One region of the Lysinibacillus sp. NPDC097195 genome, then DNA from elsewhere that is predicted to be linked to it. Evidence: a T-box and tRNA genes for the amino acid it is inferred to sense, from the RefSeq annotation. Region 1 holds a T-box; the other regions hold tRNA genes.
What was found. The T-box of region 1 lies ahead of leuS (leucine--tRNA ligase). A T-box ahead of a tRNA ligase gene usually reads a tRNA of that ligase, here a tRNA-Leu.

Region 1 (8,698 bases):
GTGATAATCATCATTTTTATGTGCTACAACACCATGTTGAAGGACGTTTTCAATGAGCTTCGCCTCTTCCCCTTTTCCGTACTCTTGTTGGCCGATAACCCAACCCGTTCTCCCTGCTTTAAATGAATATTCATTCCGATTTGATGCAATAGATAATTGTTGTATTTGCTCATTTTGTGCTAGTTCAACGATGGAAGCATGCTGTGGATACACTGTTTGCTGTAATGGCCCAACGACGAATAAAAACAGTAACGTCACGATTGCACCAACAATCATGGCGGGATATTGCCAATGGCGATTTTGTTTGTGCTGTTGTTGTTCGGCACTGTGCACAATACGTTCTTGTAATGCCTTTGTAAATCGTGGTGCTTCTCCTAGTTCCTTATCCAGCTTGTTTTTAAAAGATGTCATCTCCTAGCACCTCCCAATCACATTGTTCGAGTTTGTTTTGTAGCAGTTGTCTTGCTCTACGCAATCTTGTCTTTACTGTATTGTCAGTACTGCCTAGCACCTCTGCTATTTCACGTACTTTTAATTCTTGATAATAATAAAGAATTAACACTTCTCTATAAGAAATGGGTAGCTCAAATAAAGCTGCTTGCAACGTCACTCGCTCCTGTGCTTGAATAAGATCTCTTTCTGGCGTTCTTTTACTTGCACCAAAATGCAGCTTGCCAAATAGTTGATGGCGTTTATTTTTCCAGCTTCTTAAATAATCATGGCTTTTATGTACTGTAATTTTCACTAAATAGGTTTTAAGCGAAGCTCTTTGTTCAAAGCGATCCTGTTGTAAGTAATAAGCGAGAAATACATCTTGGACGATTTCTTCAGCAATCGACCAGTCTCGCACATATAAATAAGCCACACGCAGGCAATACTCGCCGTGCTCTGCCATGATGGCTGTTAAATGCTCACTCAAACGAGCCCCCCCTTTATCATTCACCCTATAGTCGTAATCAAATAGCAATTGGTTTCACTAAAATGAAAAAAGTGTCCAAATGACGGACACTTTTTGTTTACCTATTTTTTGCTAAACCCAATACTGCATTATTCTTTAGATTTTAAAATGATTAATAGCATTAAACATTTCTTTAGAGCTGTTTTCTAATTCTTCAACAACAGACTCTAAATTATGAACAATCGCCATTTGTTGATCAGATGCTTGCGCAACACTTTCCGCACGATCAGCATTCATAATAATAACATTATTCATTTGTTCAGCTGATGCCAATACTTCTTCTGAGCTTGCTGACATTTGTTCAATTATAGCGGAGTTTTCTTGTATTTCTTGGTTAACACTTTGGACTGCTTGTAAGATCATCACTAATGCTTGACCAATTTTGCCTACTTCTTCGCTACCATCTTTCACGCTTGTAGCACTTGTTTGCATTTCTTCCAATGCTTTCGTTGTCGTAATGCTAAAGCTTTGTAATTGATTTTGGATATTTTCAGCCGACACACGTGACATTTCAGCTAATTTTCGTACTTCATCTGCCACCACGGCAAAGCCTTTTCCTGCCTCGCCTGCTCGCGCCGCTTCGATTGCTGCGTTTAATGCGAGTAAATTCGTTTGGTCGGCAATACTTGTAATAACAGCGACCATTTCTTCAATTGAGCGGAATTGTTTACCCATCTCCGTAACATGATCGGATGTAGCAAGGACTGAATTTTCAACTTGTTGGATTTTCATCACGACATTTTCAGAGTCTGCTACTCCTGTTTGGACACGCTCAGTAATATCATTCGATGATTCTGCTACATTTGTTGTAGCATCTGCCATACGCTGAATGCCTGACACCATTTCTTCCATTGCACGCACAACTTCTTCATTGTTTGCACGTTGCTGTTCGCTTCCACTAGCAATTGTCACGATACTATTTGCTACTTCGCCATTAGAACTGCTTACTGTTGCTGTTGAAGTTTGTATATTATCAATCGCTTGTTGTAAATTGGAAGCTGTTCCGTGAATCAAGTGGAATGTTTCCTTTAATTTGTACATGGATTGTGTAAATGCTTTGGCAAAAGCAGATATTTCATTATTCCCTGCTACTTTAATCGATTCTAGACCTTTTTCAGCACTGCGAATATCGCCATCTGCGAATTGTTCCGCAACCTCTTTCAATACTACTAGCGGTTGTAATAGACGATTTGTATAAAAACGAATAATAGCAATTAAAATAATACCGCCAAGCAATAAAATAACGACGATAAATGGAATCGTTTGTTTTAATACATCGCTTTGCACAGCTTGTACCTCATTTGCCATCATATCTACACCGACAAAGGCAACTATCTCCCCAGCACTATCTTTTAATGGAGTAATCGCAGACATTAACGAACCATATGTTTCACTTTTTTGAATATCTGAATAATAACCGTTATTATCAATTGCCTTTTGACCATCGTTATATGTAAGGACTTCAGATGGATCCCCCATAGCGCCAGCCATTTCTTCATCTAACGGTAAACCGTCGACTAAAAATTTCAAATTTTCCCCCTCTGTTGGTGGATATAACACATAAGCATATAACAGACCATTATGTATACGTAATGTATTTAATTCTTCTCGCAACTCTTTATATAACGTTGAATCCTCTGATTCGATTAATTTTTTATACGCTTCTACATCTAATAATGAGGCAATTGTTTGTGCTTTTGATACGCCATCACGACCGATTGCCCCTTCAACGGAATTATTAGTATTCATATATAAAATACCGATCACTAACCCTACAATGAGGATTACGACAACACTTGCGAACAATAATACTTTATCGCTCAATCTTTGTGACTTTTTCATAAATATGCTCCTTTTCTCATCGTTTTTATTACTATATACATAGAGAATTTTAACCTTTATCAACGCCAAAAGATACATATTTTGCTATAAAAATATAAAATAATATCTTTTTTACCCATCTTTTGTCAATAAATGTCGTTTTATTTTACCTATTCATCGGCATTTGTCGACAAAAAAAACCGTGAAGTACGCTAACTTAAAGCGTATTCCACGGTTCTTCCTATTCATTATTTAACAACGATATTAACAAGTTTACCTGGGATGACAATAATTTTCACCAAGTCTTTACCTGTCATATATTCTTGTACCTTTTCGTCAGCTAATGCTACTTTTTCAATTTCTTCTTTTGAAGCATCTTTTGCAACGATAATTTTCGCACGCACTTTACCTGCTACTTGCACAGCAACTTCTACTTCATCGTCTACTAGCTTAGACTCATCGTATGTTGGCCATTGTTCGTAAGAAAGTGTTGCTTCATGACCTAATAGCTGCCATAGTTCTTCTGCAATATGTGGTGCGATTGGTGCTAGCATTTTCACAAATCCTTCAGCGTAAGCTGTTGGAAGGACTTCTGCTTTGTAGCAATCATTAATGAACACCATCATTTGTGAAATTGCTGTATTGAAACGAATACCTTCGTAGTCTTCTGTTACTTTTTTCACTGTTTGGTGATATGACTTTTCTAGGAACTTATCGTCAGAAGCTTGAACCTTCGTTGATAATGTACCATCTTCTTCGTTAACAAGTAAACGCCAAATGCGGTCTAAGAAGCGACGTGCACCATCTAAACCATTCGTAGACCATGCAACAGAAGCTTCCAATGGACCCATGAACATTTCATAAAGTCTAAGTGTATCTGCACCGTGAGATTCAATAATTTCATCTGGATTCACGACATTGCCCTTTGATTTAGACATTTTTTCGTTTCCTTCACCAAGAATCATCCCTTGGTTAAATAATTTTTGGAACGGCTCTTTCGTGTGCACAACACCTAAATCGTATAGTACTTTATGCCAGAAGCGTGCGTATAGTAAGTGCAATACTGCATGCTCTGCGCCACCAATGTAAATATCAACTGGTAACCAACGTTTTAGTAACTCCGGATCCGCAATTGCTTCTGTATTGTTTGGATCGATATAACGTAGGAAGTACCAACTAGAACCTGCCCATTGTGGCATTGTATTTGTTTCACGACGACCCTTCATACCTGTTTCAGGATCTACAACATTTACCCAATCCGTAATATTCGCTAATGGCGATTCCCCTGTTCCTGAAGGACGGATATTATCCGTTTTCGGAAGCATTAATGGTAATTCTGCTTCTGGAACTGGCGTCGTTGTGCCATCTTCCCAATGAATCATTGGGATTGGTTCGCCCCAATAACGTTGACGAGAGAATAACCAGTCACGAAGACGGTAAGATATTTTTTTCTCTCCAACACCTTTTTGCTCTAACCATTCAATGGCTTTCGCGATACCATCTGCTTTATTTAAGCCATTAAGGAAGTCCGAATTAATGTGGTGACCGTCCCCTGTAAATGCTTCTTTGTCGATATCGCCACCTTCAAGTACTGCAACGATGTCTAAACCAAACTCTTTGGCAAATTCATAATCACGTTCGTCATGAGCAGGAACCGCCATAATCGCGCCAGTACCATATGTTGCTAACACATAATCGGCAATCCAAATCGGTACTTTTTTGCCGTTAATAGGATTCACTGCATACGCGCCAGTAAATACACCTGTTTTTTCTTTCGCTAAATCTGTACGTTCTAAATCAGATTTCATTTTTACTTTTTCTAGATACGCCTCTACAGCAGCTTGTTGTTCAGCTGTTGTAATTTCAGCTACTAGTTTGTGCTCTGGCGCAAGTACTGTATACGTAGCTCCAAATAATGTATCAGGGCGTGTCGTAAAGACCGTAAAGTTTTGATCTGATCCGTCAATGCCAAATGTTACTTCTGCACCTTCAGAACGTCCAATCCAGTTACGTTGCATATCTTTAATCGATTCTGGCCAATCTACTTCTTCTAAATCATCGATTAAGCGATCCGCATAAGCAGTAATTTTCAGCATCCATTGTTTCATTGGACGACGTTCTACCGGATGTCCCCCACGCTCAGATTTGCCATCAATGACTTCTTCATTTGCTAATACTGTACCTAATGCCGGGCACCAGTTTACAGCGACTTCATCTACATAGGCCAAGCCTTTTTTATATAATTGGATAAAAATCCATTGTGTCCATTTGTAGTAGTCAGGATCTGTTGTGTTAATTTCACGATCCCAATCATAGCTAAATCCTAGTTCTTGAATTTGGCGCTTGAATGTTGCAATATTTTTCGCCGTAAATTCTGCAGGGTCATTCCCTGTATCTAATGCATATTGCTCAGCAGGTAAACCGAATGCATCCCATCCCATTGGATGAAGAACATTATAGCCCTGCATACGTTTAAAACGTGAAAGAATATCTGTTGCTGTATATCCTTCTGGATGCCCTACATGAAGACCCGCTCCTGATGGATATGGGAACATATCAAGTGCATAAAATTTCGGTTTATCCGTTTCATTTTCTGTTTTGAATGTTTTGTTGACATCCCAATATTGTTGCCACTTTTTTTCAACTTGTTGATGATTAAAGCTCATACTATTTCCTCCTTATATATGTTCAATACCACTTATCGTAAGAATTAACAAAATATTTAAAAAATAAAAAAACTCGCCCCTTCCTTTGTCAGAAAGGGACGAGAGTATTCTTATCTCCCGCGGTACCACCCAAATTAGTGATTCACTCGGCTCAAGCTTCCTTAACGCGGAAAGGACGGCACACATAACACTTATGTACGCAGACTCAGCAGGCGAGTTCAATTTGCATCCCTACTAGCTTACACCAACCGCTAGCTCTCTAAAAAGAACCACAAATTTACTATTCCTCATCAATGTCTTTACATGTATTGCATTTATTCTAATAGAAAGTCCCAAAAAGCACAAGCCTCTTTTTATTACGGTGCCTGGCACACACACAATTCTCACACAATTTACAAAAAATTTATTTCCCTTGGTTTTGTCATAGTGTTTTTAAAATTCCAGCCTTTACGCGTGAAAAAAATTAATAAATGATTAACTTTAAAAATTTTCATCTATTTGACGTCATTTCCAATCATTTTTATGCTTAAGAAAACGTCAAAAGGAGGAACTATTTTCGTGCCAAGAAAAAAACGACTTTGGTCTCCAGATCATTATCATCATGTAGTCATGCGCGGCAATAATCGTCAAATTATTTTTTTGAATGTTGCTGATTACGATGCTTTTTTTCGTGTTCTGCAATATGCCTATCAAAAATACACATTTAACATCGTTGCCTATTGCATTATGTCTAACCACTATCATCTGCTAGTGCGTTCAGCTGAAGTACCACTCGGAAAATTGATGGCGGTCATTAATTGGCGCTATAGTAATTACTTTAAAAAGAAATATGAATATTGCGGGCATTTGTACGAGAGCCGCTATTTTGCGGACCTTGTTCCCTCACAACTAGATATGCTAAGTGTAAGTCGCTATATCCACCGCAATCCTATTTCAACTGCACCACCTATCGTTGACAACATGGAGGATTACCCATATAGCTCCTATCGTCACTATAAGCATAATACACCATCCATCTTCCCCTTCCTTGATACCAGTATTCTCAATAGTTACATATCTCAAACATCGCAATCTTCACTTTCTTATTGCGGTTATTGCGAAGTACAACAAAATGAATAATGTGCCTAGCACCAAACAAAAAAGCTCCACACTTTATCGTGTGGAGCTTTCACTAAATTGACCTAAATTTTCAGAATTGTTTGCGTGCCTGTCACTCGTTAAATTTACGCATTCACGGAAGGCAAAGTGTTGGCAACCGATGCATTTATTCAAATCTAACTCTGTTAGTGCCCTGTTAATCGCTTCTCCCGTATGTTCATAAAAATTATTATCTCCTATTTGATCGTAAATACCATTCCGCATGAGTGCTGCTTTTAAATCTGCTTGCACACCCGTTACTAAAACTACGCCACCACGTAGCGTGAAGTTTTCCACGATTTGACTAAAATAAGCTGCACCAGTAGCATCCACAAAAGGCACTTTCCCCATACGTAAAATTAAGATCTTTGGATGGTCATGCATTGCAGGTAGTAATGTTTGTTCAAAAGTTTGAGCCGCGCCAAAAAATAGTGGACCTTCAATTGTATACATACTAATTTGTGGACAGTCATGCTGTGGATTAACAACTTGTCGCTGTACCTTACCACTCATCTTTGTATGATCTGGTAACACTTTATGAACAACTAGTTTCTCACTCATTCGTTTAACAAACAAAACAATGGCTAAACCGAGCCCTACTTCTACTGCAATTGTTAGACTGGCAAAAATCGTTAGCAAAAATGTAATGATTAAAACAAGTGAATCGCCTGATTTCACTTTCATAATATGAGCAAAATGCTTGCGCTCACTCATATTCCAAGCAACAACCATTAACATTGGTGCCATACTAGCTAATGGAATATGTGAAGCAAAAGGCGCTAATAACAATAATGTTACTAACACAAAAACACCATGAATAATTCCAGACATTGGGGACGCTGCCCCCGTTTTAATGTTTGTGGCAGTACGCGCAATTGCCCCTGTAGCCGGAATTCCTCCAAACAACGGTGTAACGATATTCGCTATCCCTTGTCCTACAAGTTCACGATTGCTATTATGCTTACTATTTGTCATTCCGTCAGCAACGACCGCTGATAAAAGTGACTCAATGCCACCTAACATCGCAATGACAAATGCAGGCCCTATTAACAATTGCAATCGTTCTAACGTCAATTCAGGTATCTTAAATTCTGGTAGTGTATTTGGAATTTGACCGTATGCTGAAGCAATTGTTGCCACTTGCCCTGAAAAGAAGAAAGTAGCAACAAGCGTTGATACAACAATACCGACTAATGCGCCAGGCACTTTCGGAAAAATTTTAGGGGTTACTACTATCATAGTAAAACAAATGATAGCGATAAAAACACTGTAAAAATTAGTTGCACTAATATGTACAAAGAGCTCTTTCATATTAGCGATAAAGTATTCATGGCGCGTAATATTCGTCAGACCTAAAAAATTGGCAATTTGGCCAGTAAAAATAATAACTGCAATTCCCGCAGTAAAACCTATCGTAACAGGGCGGGGAATAAATTTTATGAGCGAGCCTAGTCTAAAAATGCCCATTAAGCATAACAAGACACCTGCCATTAAACCCGCAATCAATAAATTTTCATAGCCATACGCTAACACGATACTTAATAAAATTGGCACGAATGCACCAGTAGGTCCACCAATTTGATACTTTGAACCTCCAAATAGTGAAATCAATATCCCTGCAATACACGCTGTATAAATGCCGTATTCTGGTTTTACTCCTGAAGCAATAGCAAAAGACATTGCCAGCGGAATCGCTACTATACCAACGATAATTCCAGACAATAAATCCTTTTTAAAATGATCAACTGAATACCCTTCAAACCGACCTGTAAACAGTGATGTCATACAGTAATCTTCCCTTCGAAATAATAAGTTCTTCGAATCCAGTTCGTTTTTTTAATATGGGAAAATGAACATAAAATCTCACATAATCTCTTCATCATTTTCGCTAACAGTCATTTCTTCTAATCTTGAAATAGTTTGAATTAGATGATTGTTAAAAATGTCTTTAGCAATACTCAACAACTCTACAATCATTGGGTCACTCAAAGAATAGTAAACCTTTTTCCCTTCCTTCAAGCCGTAAACAATGTTTTTCGCCCGTAATACACTAAGTTGCTGTGACACAGCCGAGCCCTCTTTTTCTAAACAACTTTGAATCTCATTCACACTTTTC
Region 2 (8,698 bases), on a different contig from region 1:
TACTAAAATTATTCCGAAGTAGCTCAGTTGGTAGTAGCACCTGACTGTTAATCAGGTTGTCGCAGGTTCGAGTCCTGCCTTCGGAGCCATTCTTGGAGAGTTGTCCGAGTGGCCGAAGGAGCACGATTGGAAATCGTGTAGGCGGTTAACACTGTCTCAAGGGTTCAAATCCCTTACTCTCCGCCAGCACTTTAGGATTCCAATCATAAAGTGGCCCCTTGGTCAAGCGGTTAAGACACCGCCCTTTCACGGCGGTAACACGGGTTCGAATCCCGTAGGGGTCACCATTTATAACGAATACCCAGATGGAGGATTAGCTCAGCTGGGAGAGCATCTGCCTTACAAGCAGAGGGTCGGCGGTTCGAGCCCGTCATCCTCCACCATTTTTAAAAATTAAATTAGTATTGTCGCGGGGTGGAGCAGTGGTAGCTCGTCGGGCTCATAACCCGAAGGTCACAGGTTCAAATCCTGTCTCCGCAACCAAAATGGTCCCGTGGTGTAGCGGTTAACATGCCTGCCTGTCACGCAGGAGATCGCCGGTTCGATCCCGGTCGGGACCGCCATTTTTAAATTATAAACATGGGTCAGTAGCTCAGTTGGTAGAGCATTAGATTGAAGCTCTAAGTGTCGGCGGTTCGATTCCGTCCTGACCCATCATGTTTTCCGCCGGTTTAGCTCAGCAGGTAGAGCAACTGACTTGTAATCAGTAGGTCGTGGGTTCGATTCCTATAGCCGGCACCATGTTTTCCCGGAGGGGTAGCGAAGTGGCTAAACGCGGCGGACTGTAAATCCGCTCCTTAGGGTTCGGCGGTTCGAATCCGTCCCCCTCCACCAGTTTTTTATTTAATAGGGGCATAGTTCAACGGTAGAATAGAGGTCTCCAAAACCTTTGGTGTGGGTTCGATTCCTACTGCCCCTGCCAATTAATTTTATGGCGGTTGTGGCGAAGTGGTTAACGCACCGGATTGTGGTTCCGGCATTCGTGGGTTCGATTCCCATCAGTCGCCCCATTTAATATAAAATTAAAATATAACTATAAAGCAATGGCGATTGTGGCGAAGTGGTTAACGCACCGGATTGTGGTTCCGGCATTCGTGGGTTCGATTCCCATCAGTCGCCCCATTGTTGGGGTATAGCCAAGCGGTAAGGCAACGGATTTTGATTCCGTCATGCCTAGGTTCGAATCCTAGTACCCCAGCCATTTATGCGGAAGTAGTTCAGTGGTAGAACACCACCTTGCCAAGGTGGGGGTCGCGAGTTCGAACCTCGTCTTCCGCTCCAATAATATGGCGGCATAGCCAAGTGGTAAGGCACAGGTCTGCAACACCTTTATCACCGGTTCAAATCCGGTTGCCGCCTCCATATTTTTTTCTTAATCGGATACTCCGATTTTTTTTATCTCTAAAGTATTATGCCGGTGTGGCGGAATTGGCAGACGCGCACGACTCAAAATCGTGTTCCTTTGGAGTGTCGGTTCGACCCCGACCACCGGTATCCAAAGTATATTAAAAAAGACTTCAACAACTGTGTTGAGGTCTTTTTTTGTTTTTAAACAATGGTGCAAATATCAAGTTCAATGGAACAAATAAAACAATAGATACTAGATAGAAGTCAGTATATTATGAATTTTATGTTATGATGTTTTTAGATGTTAGGTTTGGAGGTAATACTTATGAAAATAAACTTTTAACCTTGTTACTACTCCTAGCAGCTATTTTTTATTACTAGACGCCTTTAGAAATATATTTAGCGATTATGCAATGTTGAAAAAGATATCGTGCTTATATGTCTAGCAGGAACTTTAATTTATTCTTCAAAAATAGGAGGGCAATAAATTGGGTAGAGTAATAGGATTTGAACTAAATAGTCAGGAGCCCGAAAAAGCTGCGGATTTTTATTCTAAAGTTTTTGCTTGGGAAATAGCTGAGCCTCGTTGGGATTACTGGGCTGTTACGACAGGTGGCAGCGAGCAAAATGGCATAAACGGTGGAATAGGAAAGGGTCCAAGTGACTATCCACATGGAATACGCGTGCAGATCGAAGTAGATGAGATTGACGAGTCTATATCGAAAGCGATGGAGAATGGCGCTAATATTGTCCGAGAAAAAATGGAGTTTGATGAATTTTATCTTGCTTATTTAGTAGATCCTACTGGACTAGGTTTTGCTTTAATTCAAAATAAGAAATAATACTATTTTACACCTCTGCAATGTTTTGCAGGGGTTTTTTATTTTACAAGTGCTAGTGTAAAGTATTTTTTTATGGGTATGGAATGATTAACAAACTATTAAAAAAGTAATTTATATTAATATTTATTTTGCTAGTTGAATAGGATAACAAAGACGAGAAAAAAATATAGGGGGAATGGCATGAAGATATTAAGTAGAATATTGATTGTAGTTTTAATGTTTGGGTTATTACAAGTACAGTCTGCATATGCGGCTAGTTTTAAAGATGTGTCATCCGATAATACGTTAAATACGGAAATAGATTATTTAGTAGAGAAAGGGATTATCAAAGGCTATCCTAATGGCACGTTTAAGCCGAATGATTATGTAACAAGGGCACAGGTAGCTGTTATGGTAACGCGTGCATTAGGATTAAAAACAACGAACGTTAAAAATCCGAAGTATCAAGATGTTCCGACATCGCATGTTTACTATAAAGAAATTGCTGCAACACAAAATGCTGGAATATTTGATGCAACAAAGAAATTTAATCCGAATGGGACACTGTCGAGGGCTGATATGGCCATTGTTTTACAACGTGCATTTAAATTAAAAGGAAAAAGCCCTTATTATTTTACAGATGTTACGGAAAAGACAGCCGGTTATAAAGAAATATTAGCCGTAGCGAACAATAATATTTCAAGAGGTTATCAAGATGGTTCATTTAAACCGAAAATGGCGCTAACGCGCGCACATTTCTCGGCATTTGTTGCGCGTGCAATGACTTTGACAAAGCCCAATTTATTAAAGGATCCAGCCTACCAATACAGCTATGCATTTTATTCATCAGAGGATGGACGAAGATATACATTAAATTATCAATATAGTCACAATGATAATAAAAATGATGTTTGGACAATTGCTAATATGACGAATAATAAGCAATTTAATGATGAATTACTATATTACGATGGTTTTGTATATGCGCAAGCAATTGCTCAGGAGTACAGCTCACATTACGATTTCTATATAGGTTTACCGCTTAGAATTGGTGTAATAGTTCACGAAGACGATGAAGGTCCAGTAAACGGCAATCGTATTACCGTTCAAACGACGAATGGAACGGTACGTGCTGGTGGAGTTAATTATAAAAATGTGGCGATATTAGAAGAAAAATTTAAATATATTGATGTAGTGAAAACTTATTATTTTGTTGATGGCATTGGCTTAGTTAAGGAACTTCATGATGGGGAAGTTGTTTATGAGTTGCTAAAACGAACAGCTAATTAGAAGACGGGAAATAAGAAAGTGTTAGATTGATTACAGTCAATCTAACACTTTTTACATTTAGAACTACATTATGAAGTAAGAGATATATGAAAATAACGTTGAAGGGCTTGTTGCCACTCCTTCTCAGTATGTGTTGTATAGGTGGTTAAAGTGTGCCCTTCATATATACGGAATTCATTATTAAACATCGTATGTCGACCAGAAGGAGTACGCATCATGGCAATTTTATTTTTTTGCTGAGAAAGCCTTGGGGCAAAGTTGGCATCATTCGCATCATCGGTGAAGTTATAAAGTAGGCGCCACTGATGAGGTGTTTGCTCATATAGCATCCAACCATATGTGTCATGCAATTCAATTTTGTATAGCTCTTTTCCTTCACGATGTTCGTGCCCTGCAATTAATGGAACTGGTTTACAGGGGGCAAGAGCACCTACACCAACGTCCGAAATATATGGTATACCATCATAGTGAACGAGAAGTAGCTGGTGCATAGGAACATCTTCGATTGGTGTCTGTGCATCTATATTACGCCAAAACTGTGCATAGCGATTTGTTACAGAAAAACCGAGCTCACGAAGTAGCCAGCTATATAAAATATTGAGCTCAAAGCAATTGCCTCCGCGATGTTGAACAATCATTTTTTGATAAAGGTCAGGGATCGCGAAGGAAATATTCCGTTTCAAGGCGACGTCTAAATTTTCATAAGGTATGGTATGGAGATGTTGTGTTTGTAACTGACCAAGTAATTTAATAGACGGTTCTATAGATCCTTGAAATTGAAGATAGTCTAAATATTGTTGTATTTGTGAATTCATAAAATCGCCTCACTTCCTTACTAATTAACATAACCGAAATGATAATAGAATACACGAAAAAATTTGAAAAAGAAAATAATAGAAATGAAGCTAAATAACTTGTAAAATTAATGTATTCACTACTAGATAGTAATGAATTTCCCATTTTTAGTTAAAAATAACGATTCTAAAGGTAGGTATATGAATGACGAACGCAATAAAGTGGATAGAAGTAAATTCGTACGATGAAATGAGTACCGTAGCTGCAAATATTTTTACCGAGCAACTACAAGTAAAACCAGCAAGCATTTTAGGGCTAGCTACAGGTGGATCACCCGTTGGCATGTATAAAGAATTAGTGAAACATTATCAAGCTGGTGATATTTCTTTTAAAGATGTTAGAACATTTAATCTAGATGAGTATGTAGGGATAGAACAAACTAGCCCGGCAAGCTATTGGACGTTTATGCACGAAAATCTATTTAATCATGTGGATATCAACGAGGAAAATATACATTTACCAAATGGCAAGGCGCTAGATTTAGATGCTGAATGTGTGGCCTATGATGCACGTATCGCAGAAGCAGGAGGCATTGACTTGCAGTTGCTTGGTATTGGGGTAAATGGACATATAGGCTTTAATGAGCCTGGTACGTCATTTGATTCACTTACAAACATTGTAGAACTGACACCATCAACTCGAACTGAAAATGCAATTTATTTTAATCATCCAGATGAAGTACCTACACATGCGATTACAATGGGCATTCAATCTATTATGAATGCAAAGGCAATTGTGCTAATTGCCTTTGGTGAAAAGAAGTTAGAAGCGATAGAAAAATTACAAAGCGGGGAAGTAACTGAGGAGTTCCCAGCGAGCACATTATTAAATCATCCGAATGTAACCATTATTTACGGTGGTACAAAATAAAATATTAAGGTGTAGACTTCATTTTGCAGTCTACGCTTTTTATTTGTCCTGAAAGTGGAGGCATATATGCTAGAATGAGAGATAGGATAGGAGGGGGTAACATGATAAGTACAGTAGCACATTTAGAAAAAGGCGATACAGTGGGCATTGTATGTTTGTCTAGCCTTGTGGAGCCAGAGAAATTAGGACATGCTTTAGCTTTTCTAGACGAGTTAGGCCTCCGCTATAAAATAGGGGATACGATAACAGCAAAGCATGACTATTTAGCAGGTAGTGATGACGTTAGGCTTGGGGATTTTCATGCAATGGTTCAAGACCCTGAGGTGAAGGCAATCTTTTGTGTTAAAGGTGGCTACGGTTCTGCACGTATTGCTGGCAAAATTGATTATGAGTTACTGGCGGAAAATCCGAAAATTTTCTGGGGCTTTTCTGATGTTACTTATTTGCATTGTGCCATCAATGAATTTGCAAATATCGTGACCTTCCACGGACCAATGTTAATGGCTGCAAATAGAATGGATGAATTATCGAAAAAGATGTTTTTACAGTTGTTTTCCCCAATAGAAATACAGTATTCGGAAGCGATTTCTCCATTAACAACAATTGCTTCTGGGGTAGCACGCGGACCTGTGATAGGTGGTAATTTACGACGTTTAGTTAGCACGTTAGGCACTAAATTTGAAGTTCGTACTGAAGGTAGAATTTTATTGATAGAAGATATTGGCGAAACAATACCACGAATCGATGCGATGTTACAGCAATTGAAGCAAGCAAGAAAGCTAGAACAATTAGCAGGTGTGATTATTGGATCATTTACGCAAACTGAAGCAAGTGACGAGGCTCTACTAACATTAATGAGCGAGTATTTTAGTGATTTAGGAATACCTGTTGTAGCGGGCTTTAAAATCGGGCATGAAACAACGAATATTGCGATTCCATTAGGTGTCGATGCAATTTTAGATGCGCAAGAAAAAGTACTACGACTTTTACCGGGTGTACATTAAATCATTTAGCAATTGTATGAGAATTGTGTGAGTGCCTGGCACTTACTAAAATATCCACTTTACATTCTGCGGGCATAGTGTAAGCCGCAGAAGTAAAAGTGGATTTTTGTTAATTTTAGAAAATTCAAAATTGTTTGGGTGCCTGGCACCGAAATTAGTAAGGTTCTGCATCGTGGCCTTTGTCGACTGCGTCTTTAGGGGCTTGAGCACCGTCAATATTGCCGAGAGGCTTTGCAGAAGATGCATTTGTTTGTGCCATTTGTAGGCCTTCATTTAATAAGCGGCCATATTCTTCATCTGCCTCAGAAGCTAATGCAATCATGGCTTCTTGGATGGCTATATTACAAGTCGATAAATCTCGAATTAAGTTTTCTAGTAGTTCATCGCGTTCCCATTGCTCAAAATTGCGATACGTTTCACCAGCTTGCTTCGTATTATTTTGGCGATCAATGGATTCGCGCACTAAATTCCCTTCAATATGAGGTGTATATTCTTTCGCTGTTTGAGCAGCTTCTTTTAAACCATTTAACATAGATGGCTCATAGTTAACATGTGGATTTTGTCCAGGGGCTAGATCACGTTTATACATCATTTGCCCACCACTTTGGTTAGTCGCTACTCGCTTCTTTGGTGCATTAATAGGTAGTTGTAGATAATTGGCACCAACTCGATGACGCTGTGTATCAGAATAAGAGAAAGTGCGACCTTGAAGCATTTTATCGTCTGAGAAATCTAAGCCATCAACGAGGACACCTGTTCCAAAAGTAGCTTGTTCAACTTCAGCAAAATAATCTTCAGGATTTTTATTTAATACCATTTTTCCTACCGGATACCAGGGGAACTTGTCGTTCGGCCATAGTTTTGTATCATCTAGTGGATCAAAATCAAGTTCAGGATGTGGACCATCCTCCATAATTTGTACATTTAACTCCCATTCAGGATAATCTTCACGTTTAATGGCATCATATAGATCCTGTGTGGCGTGATTAAAGTTCTTTTGTTGAATCTCTTCTGCTTCTTTTTGTGTTAAGTTTTTAATGCCTTGTAATGGCTCCCAGTGGTATTTGACAAGAACAGCTTTACCCTCGCTATTCACCCACTTATACGTATTCACACCCGAGCCTTGCATCATACGGTAATTGGCTGGGATGCCCCAAGGTGAATACACAAAGGTTACCATATGGAAGGTTTCTGGAGAACTTGCACAGAAATCAAAAAAGCGTTCAACATCCTGAATATTTGTAATTGGATCAGGCTTAAAGGCATGAATCATATCAGGAAATTTCATGGCATCTCGAATAAAGAAAATTTTTAAATTATTTCCAACTAAATCCCAGTTTCCATCCTCGGTATAAAATTTTACAGCAAAGCCTCGCGGATCACGTAATGTTTCTGGCGAATGCCCACCATGTATAACAGTAGAAAAGCGGACAAAAACAGGCGTTTGTTTACCTTTATCCTGAAAAACTTTGGCTCTTGTATATTTGGAAATAGGGTCATTGCCAACAGTGCCGTATGTTTCAAAGTAGCCATGCGCTCCAGCCCCACGAGCATGAACGACACGTTCAGGAACTCTCTCTCGGTCAAAATGACTGATTTTTTCAAGGAAATCATAATTTTCGAGTGTTGCAGGCCCTCGATTGCCGACTGTTCGTAAATTTTGATTGTTTGTGATCGGATGGCCTTGACGATTAGTTAGTGTATCATCTTTCTCATGAGAATGGTTCATATTATTGCTCCTTCCAATTGTACTAAGCAAAGTTTGTCCAATAGATTGGCAAAATAGACATAAAAAAACTCTCCTACACACAACGTGTAAGAGAGTTTCGGACGGCGTTTTCCAATTCATCTGAGTAAGTTTTTTCATGCCATTGCCAATAGTTGGTGATAGGTCATCGGTCATAAAGTAACTGGTCACATGTCATTGGTTGATCCAAGTTGTAGTCTACATTAAAGTAGTTTTGAAAACGGCACATCCGACTCGGTTTGGAGTCTCACCGCCCCGAGCTTAGAAATAGCGAGAATCATCAAATTGTATCTCAACACTATAGTTTTTAGCATTAATTAAATTAGAGAGTTTATGTGCATCTTTTTCTAGTTGAAGTGAACGTTCACGGTAGGCATCTGGCTCAAACATGGCAATTTCATATAATATTGTGCCTTCACCATAGCCCATACGAACAGTTTCTTTTTCATGTGTACCCAAGTGTTTGCAAAGTTCAGCTTCAGCGCGAAGTTGTGAAGCCAGTTCAATGGCCTCAACAAGTGCAAGTTGCTCGCCTTTAAAGTCTACTTTATTATGAATATTGGCCTCATAGACAAGTCGATCTAATGTTCTTATATCCAGCCGTACTTGAGCTAATTCGCTTTCAATAGCAGTCATAGCACGATTACTCGTTTTAGGTGCTTGTCCTTTTTCAACAGTTACAAAGGAACTGCGATGTAATTCATTAATAAGTTCCTGAACCTTTTTTGCTAAAATGCTTTTCAGTTTAACTGCTTCGGCAAGAT
Region 3 (4,292 bases), on a different contig from region 1:
TTTTTATCAACGATTTTATTAGCACTAGGAATTGTGTTGCGCTCACTTGGTACAACTGGTTTACTCGTGTTCGGTACAATGATAATTGGTATTGCTATTTCATTTGGTAACGTCCTAATACCAGGGCTGTTGAAATTGAAATTCCCTTATCACGTAGGCTTACTGATGGCCTTTTTTACAATGTCTATGAACTTAACTGCAGGAATTGGCGCTGGCATTAGTTATCCAATAGCCAATGCTTCTCTTGGCTGGCAAGGTGCACTTGCTATTGCGCTAGTTCTTGTTGTAGTAACGATTGTAATTTGGATTCCTCAATTAAAAGCGAATAAACCTGAACCAACTGTAGCCTCTACGAAAACGCGTATTCCATTATGGAAATCACCCGTTACTTGGGCAGTTACTGGCGCTATGGGTTTACAATCATTATTATTTTATACAACTGCAGCTTGGATTCCCGAAATCTATATCGCACAAGGAATCGCCCCAGATCGTGCTGGGTGGATGTTCTCCATCATGCAAATTTCTCAAGTACCTATGGCTCTAGCTGTACCGATTATCGCTAGTAAAATGACATCACAACGACCTCTAGTTTTGATGTTTACTGCATTTTATGTTGTCGGCTTTACTGGCCTTGTCATGGAATGGACTAGTCTTGCGGTATTGTGGATGATATTGCTAGGATTAGCAGGCGGCGCTTCATTTTCACTTGCCATGATGTTCTTTACACTTCGTACTCGTACGGCATATGAGGCAGCTGATTTATCGGGCTTTGCCCAATCATTAGGCTATTTATTAGCCGCAGTAGGCCCTATTTTATTTGGTTACCTGCATGATTTATTTGGTGGCTGGAACACCGCTGGTTGGCTATTTGTTGTCGTTGCGGCTTTACTATTCTTCTGCTCATTTAGAGCTTCTAAAAATGAATATGTAAATTAAAAAGTAAAAGTGTTAGATTGACTAATCAATCTAACACTTTTTTCAATCAGAAGTATTCAATAACTTTACACCTTGAGTACCTAGTATTAGCCACCTCATTTTCAGTAAGGGGGTTTTTGGTAGAAATAATTCGGCGTATTGTACACATTATTGTAAGGCTTATGAAAGATGTGAGTTGTTGCAGGCGATAATGGTGGAATCAACCAAGTCCAGTTACCTGTTAAATCACGTCCTGCCTTATGTTCTGCTTCTTCAAACAGCTTAAATTGCTGTGCCGCTGTATGATGATCGACAATACTGACACCATCTTCTTTAAAGGAATGAAGGACCGCAATATTTAATTCTACTAATGCGCGATCACGCCAAAGCGATGCCTGTCTCGTGGTATCGAGTCCAAAAATTTCAGCTATTCTCGGTAATATATTATAACGATCATGATCGGCTAAATTGCGTGCCCCAATTTCTGTCCCCATATACCAGCCATTAAAAGGGGCTGCCTGAAAATCAATACCTGCCATTTGAAACCGCATGCTCGAAATAATCGGCACCGCATACCATTTCAACGCAAGCTCTTCTACTTGGGGATGCTCAGGATGACGAATAGCAACTTCCAATACGTCCTCTTGAGGAATTGTAAAGCATTGTGGACTTCGATTATCCACCTGTATAACAAGGGGTAGCACATCAAAAGCTGTGCCCTCTCCACGCCAGCCTAGTGATTCACAAACCTTTGTAAAAGATACCGAATGTGGATCCCCAACAATGCCTTCAGCCGTTTCATAGCCTGCATAACGTATTAGCTGATGGTTCCAGACTCTCACTCTGTCAGCTGCAAATACCGTAATCGTTGGACGGATTTTACCATCATTTGTTGCATAACGAATATGATGCAATAGCTTTTGAAAAATTGCATGCTCATCTAAAATATCACGTGCATCCTCAACATGTAATGATTGCCAAAACAATCTACCGATACATTTATTACTATTACGCCATGCCACGCGTGCACCAAAAGTAAGCTCTTCTGTTGAAGGAATATATACACCTTCTTTGTCAACTTGTTGTAATCTATTTGTTAACCATTGTTCAGACTTATTTTGTTCCATTTGATAAAGTGCTAAAAAACGTCGTATCTCTTGTACATTCATGTCGTTTTCCTCCATCTATCCTCATATTAGATGAACAAAATTAAATTCACCACGAAAAAATCCGTCAGAAAACATACATCTTTTATATATGAAATACTTTGTTCAAATTTTAACTAGACGGTCGAACAAAACTTTTATCAGCTTACAGAAAAAAGCCCCATTACAAGAAAAAAGCATGTAGCAAAAATGCTACATGCTTTATTTGATGACCCCTACGGGATTCGAACCCGTGTTACCGCCGTGAAAGGGCGGTGTCTTAACCGCTTGACCAAGGGGCCATGGCTCCGAAGGCAGGACTCGAACCTGCGACAACCTGATTAACAGTCAGGTGCTACTACCAACTGAGCTACTTCGGAATAAATTTATAATGGGCCTAAATGGACTCGAACCATCGACCTCACGCTTATCAGGCGTGCGCTCTAACCAGCTGAGCTATAGGCCCTTCATGGAGCGGGTGATGAGAATCGAACTCACGACATCAGCTTGGAAGGCTGAGGTTTTACCATTAAACTACACCCGCAAAAAAGATGGGTCAGGACGGAATCGAACCGCCGACACTTAGAGCTTCAATCTAATGCTCTACCAACTGAGCTACTGACCCGAAATAAAAATGGAGGAGGTAGAGGGATTCGAACCCCCGCGCGGTGTTACCCGCCTGTCGGTTTTCAAGACCGATCCCTTCAGCCAGACTTGGGTATACCTCCGGAATTAAACAAATATGGTGGAGCCTAGCGGGATCGAACCGCTGACCTCCTGCGTGCAAGGCAGGCGCTCTCCCAGCTGAGCTAAGGCCCCAATTTAAAAGATGGTCGGAATGACAGGATTCGAACCTACGACCCCTTGGTCCCAAACCAAGTGCTCTACCAAGCTGAGCTACATTCCGTTACTGTCTATCTTATCTTTTTATGGCGCGCCCGGCAGGAGTCGAACCCACAACCTTCTGATCCGTAGTCAGACGCTCTATCCAATTGAGCTACGGGCGCATAATATTTAAAAATGGTGCCGAGGGCCGGAATCGAACCGGCACGGTAGTCACCTACCGCAGGATTTTAAGTCCTGTGCGTCTGCCAGTTCCGCCACCCCGGCACATTTGGAGCGGAAGACGAGGTTCGAACTCGCGACCCCCACCTTGGCAAGGTGGTGTTCTACCACTGAACTACTTCCGCATGTGCATAAGATTATTTATCCTGGCAATTATGTAATTAAAATAAATGGTGCGGGTGAAGGGAGTCGAACCCCCACGCCTTGCGGCGCTAGATCCTAAGTCTAGTGCGTCTGCCAATTCCGCCACACCCGCAAATATGATGAGCCATGAAGGACTCGAACCTTCGACCCTCTGATTAAAAGTCAGATGCTCTACCAACTGAGCTAATGGCTCATATTATTAATAAAATGGCTGGGGTACTAGGATTCGAACCTAGGCATGACGGAATCAAAATCCGTTGCCTTACCGCTTGGCTATACCCCAATAGTTTTATATGGGGCGACTGATGGGAATCGAACCCACGAATGTCGGAACCACAATCCGATGCGTTAACCACTTCGCCACAACCGCCATATGAAATATAACAGTAGTTTAACCTGAAAAATTTGGCAGGGGCAGTAGGAATCGAACCCACACCAAAGGTTTTGGAGACCTCTATTCTACCGTTGAACTATGCCCCTAAAAGTAAAAACTGGTGGAGGGGGACGGATTCGAACCGCCGAACCCTAAGGAGCGGATTTACAGTCCGCCGCGTTTAGCCACTTCGCTACCCCTCCAAGGGCTGATGCCGGCGATAGGAGTCGAACCCACGACCTACTGATTACAAGTCAGTTGCTCTACCAACTGAGCTACACCGGCATATAAAGACGGTCCCGACCGGGATCGAACCGGCGATCTCCTGCGTGACAGGCAGGCATGTTAACCGCTACACCACGGGACCATAATTTGGTTGCGGAGACAGGATTTGAACCTGTGACCTTCGGGTTATGAGCCCGACGAGCTACCACTGCTCCACCCCGCGATAATACTTTTAAAATTTATAAGATGGTGGAGGATGACGGGCTCGAACCGCCGACCCTCTGCTTGTAAGGCAGATGCTCTCCCAGCTGAGCTAATCCTCCCCATAAAAAATAAAGCGAAGCGACGTCCTACTCTCACAGGGGGAAGCCCCCAACTACCATCGGCGCTAAAGAGCTTAACTTCCGTGTTCGGTATGGGAACGG

Region 2: it encodes a tRNA-Leu, which carries the amino acid that the T-box ahead of leuS (leucine--tRNA ligase) is inferred to sense. The anticodon was not compared.
Region 3: it encodes a tRNA-Leu, which carries the amino acid that the T-box ahead of leuS (leucine--tRNA ligase) is inferred to sense. The anticodon was not compared.

Annotation. Positions count from the first base shown of each region.
Region 1 is NZ_JBIWDP010000001.1:29,846-38,543, reverse strand. Features, by position in the region: gene ACIQXI_RS00210 (hypothetical protein) at 1-411, opposite strand, end outside; gene ACIQXI_RS00205 (sigma-70 family RNA polymerase sigma factor) at 398-919, opposite strand; gene ACIQXI_RS00200 (methyl-accepting chemotaxis protein) at 1,055-2,800, opposite strand; gene leuS (leucine--tRNA ligase) at 3,028-5,445, opposite strand; T-box leader at 5,537-5,748, opposite strand; gene ACIQXI_RS00190 (transposase) at 6,004-6,564, shown strand; gene ACIQXI_RS00185 (SulP family inorganic anion transporter) at 6,598-8,367, opposite strand; gene ACIQXI_RS00180 (ArsR/SmtB family transcription factor) at 8,446-8,698, opposite strand, start outside.
Region 2 is NZ_JBIWDP010000002.1:102-8,799, forward strand. Features, by position in the region: tRNA gene ACIQXI_RS13495 (tRNA-Asn) at 13-89, shown strand; tRNA gene ACIQXI_RS13500 (tRNA-Ser) at 95-186, shown strand; tRNA gene ACIQXI_RS13505 (tRNA-Glu) at 213-287, shown strand; tRNA gene ACIQXI_RS13510 (tRNA-Val) at 308-383, shown strand; tRNA gene ACIQXI_RS13515 (tRNA-Met) at 409-483, shown strand; tRNA gene ACIQXI_RS13520 (tRNA-Asp) at 488-563, shown strand; tRNA gene ACIQXI_RS13525 (tRNA-Phe) at 582-654, shown strand; tRNA gene ACIQXI_RS13530 (tRNA-Thr) at 666-741, shown strand; tRNA gene ACIQXI_RS13535 (tRNA-Tyr) at 751-834, shown strand; tRNA gene ACIQXI_RS13540 (tRNA-Trp) at 849-922, shown strand; tRNA gene ACIQXI_RS13545 (tRNA-His) at 935-1,010, shown strand; tRNA gene ACIQXI_RS13550 (tRNA-His) at 1,047-1,122, shown strand; tRNA gene ACIQXI_RS13555 (tRNA-Gln) at 1,127-1,201, shown strand; tRNA gene ACIQXI_RS13560 (tRNA-Gly) at 1,207-1,281, shown strand; tRNA gene ACIQXI_RS13565 (tRNA-Cys) at 1,289-1,362, shown strand; tRNA gene ACIQXI_RS13570 (tRNA-Leu) at 1,414-1,494, shown strand; gene ACIQXI_RS13575 (VOC family protein) at 1,836-2,189, shown strand; gene ACIQXI_RS13580 (S-layer homology domain-containing protein) at 2,370-3,458, shown strand; gene ACIQXI_RS13585 (arylamine N-acetyltransferase family protein) at 3,527-4,273, opposite strand; gene nagB (glucosamine-6-phosphate deaminase) at 4,470-5,183, shown strand; gene ACIQXI_RS13595 (S66 peptidase family protein) at 5,285-6,187, shown strand; gene ACIQXI_RS13600 (catalase) at 6,342-7,916, opposite strand; gene ACIQXI_RS13605 (hypothetical protein) at 8,196-8,698, opposite strand, start outside.
Region 3 is NZ_JBIWDP010000003.1:344,327-348,618, forward strand. Features, by position in the region: gene ACIQXI_RS16905 (CynX/NimT family MFS transporter) at 1-936, shown strand, start outside; gene ACIQXI_RS16910 (nitric oxide synthase oxygenase) at 1,038-2,084, opposite strand; tRNA gene ACIQXI_RS16915 (tRNA-Glu) at 2,291-2,362, opposite strand; tRNA gene ACIQXI_RS16920 (tRNA-Asn) at 2,364-2,440, opposite strand; tRNA gene ACIQXI_RS16925 (tRNA-Ile) at 2,453-2,526, opposite strand; tRNA gene ACIQXI_RS16930 (tRNA-Gly) at 2,531-2,604, opposite strand; tRNA gene ACIQXI_RS16935 (tRNA-Phe) at 2,613-2,685, opposite strand; tRNA gene ACIQXI_RS16940 (tRNA-Ser) at 2,696-2,788, opposite strand; tRNA gene ACIQXI_RS16945 (tRNA-Ala) at 2,804-2,879, opposite strand; tRNA gene ACIQXI_RS16950 (tRNA-Pro) at 2,891-2,967, opposite strand; tRNA gene ACIQXI_RS16955 (tRNA-Arg) at 2,991-3,067, opposite strand; tRNA gene ACIQXI_RS16960 (tRNA-Leu) at 3,082-3,170, opposite strand; tRNA gene ACIQXI_RS16965 (tRNA-Gly) at 3,176-3,250, opposite strand; tRNA gene ACIQXI_RS16970 (tRNA-Leu) at 3,297-3,381, opposite strand; tRNA gene ACIQXI_RS16975 (tRNA-Lys) at 3,390-3,462, opposite strand; tRNA gene ACIQXI_RS16980 (tRNA-Gln) at 3,478-3,552, opposite strand; tRNA gene ACIQXI_RS16985 (tRNA-His) at 3,564-3,639, opposite strand; tRNA gene ACIQXI_RS16990 (tRNA-Trp) at 3,676-3,749, opposite strand; tRNA gene ACIQXI_RS16995 (tRNA-Tyr) at 3,762-3,845, opposite strand; tRNA gene ACIQXI_RS17000 (tRNA-Thr) at 3,855-3,927, opposite strand; tRNA gene ACIQXI_RS17005 (tRNA-Asp) at 3,937-4,009, opposite strand; tRNA gene ACIQXI_RS17010 (tRNA-Met) at 4,016-4,090, opposite strand; tRNA gene ACIQXI_RS17015 (tRNA-Val) at 4,115-4,190, opposite strand; partial or broken rRNA gene rrf (5S ribosomal RNA) at 4,205-4,292, opposite strand, start outside.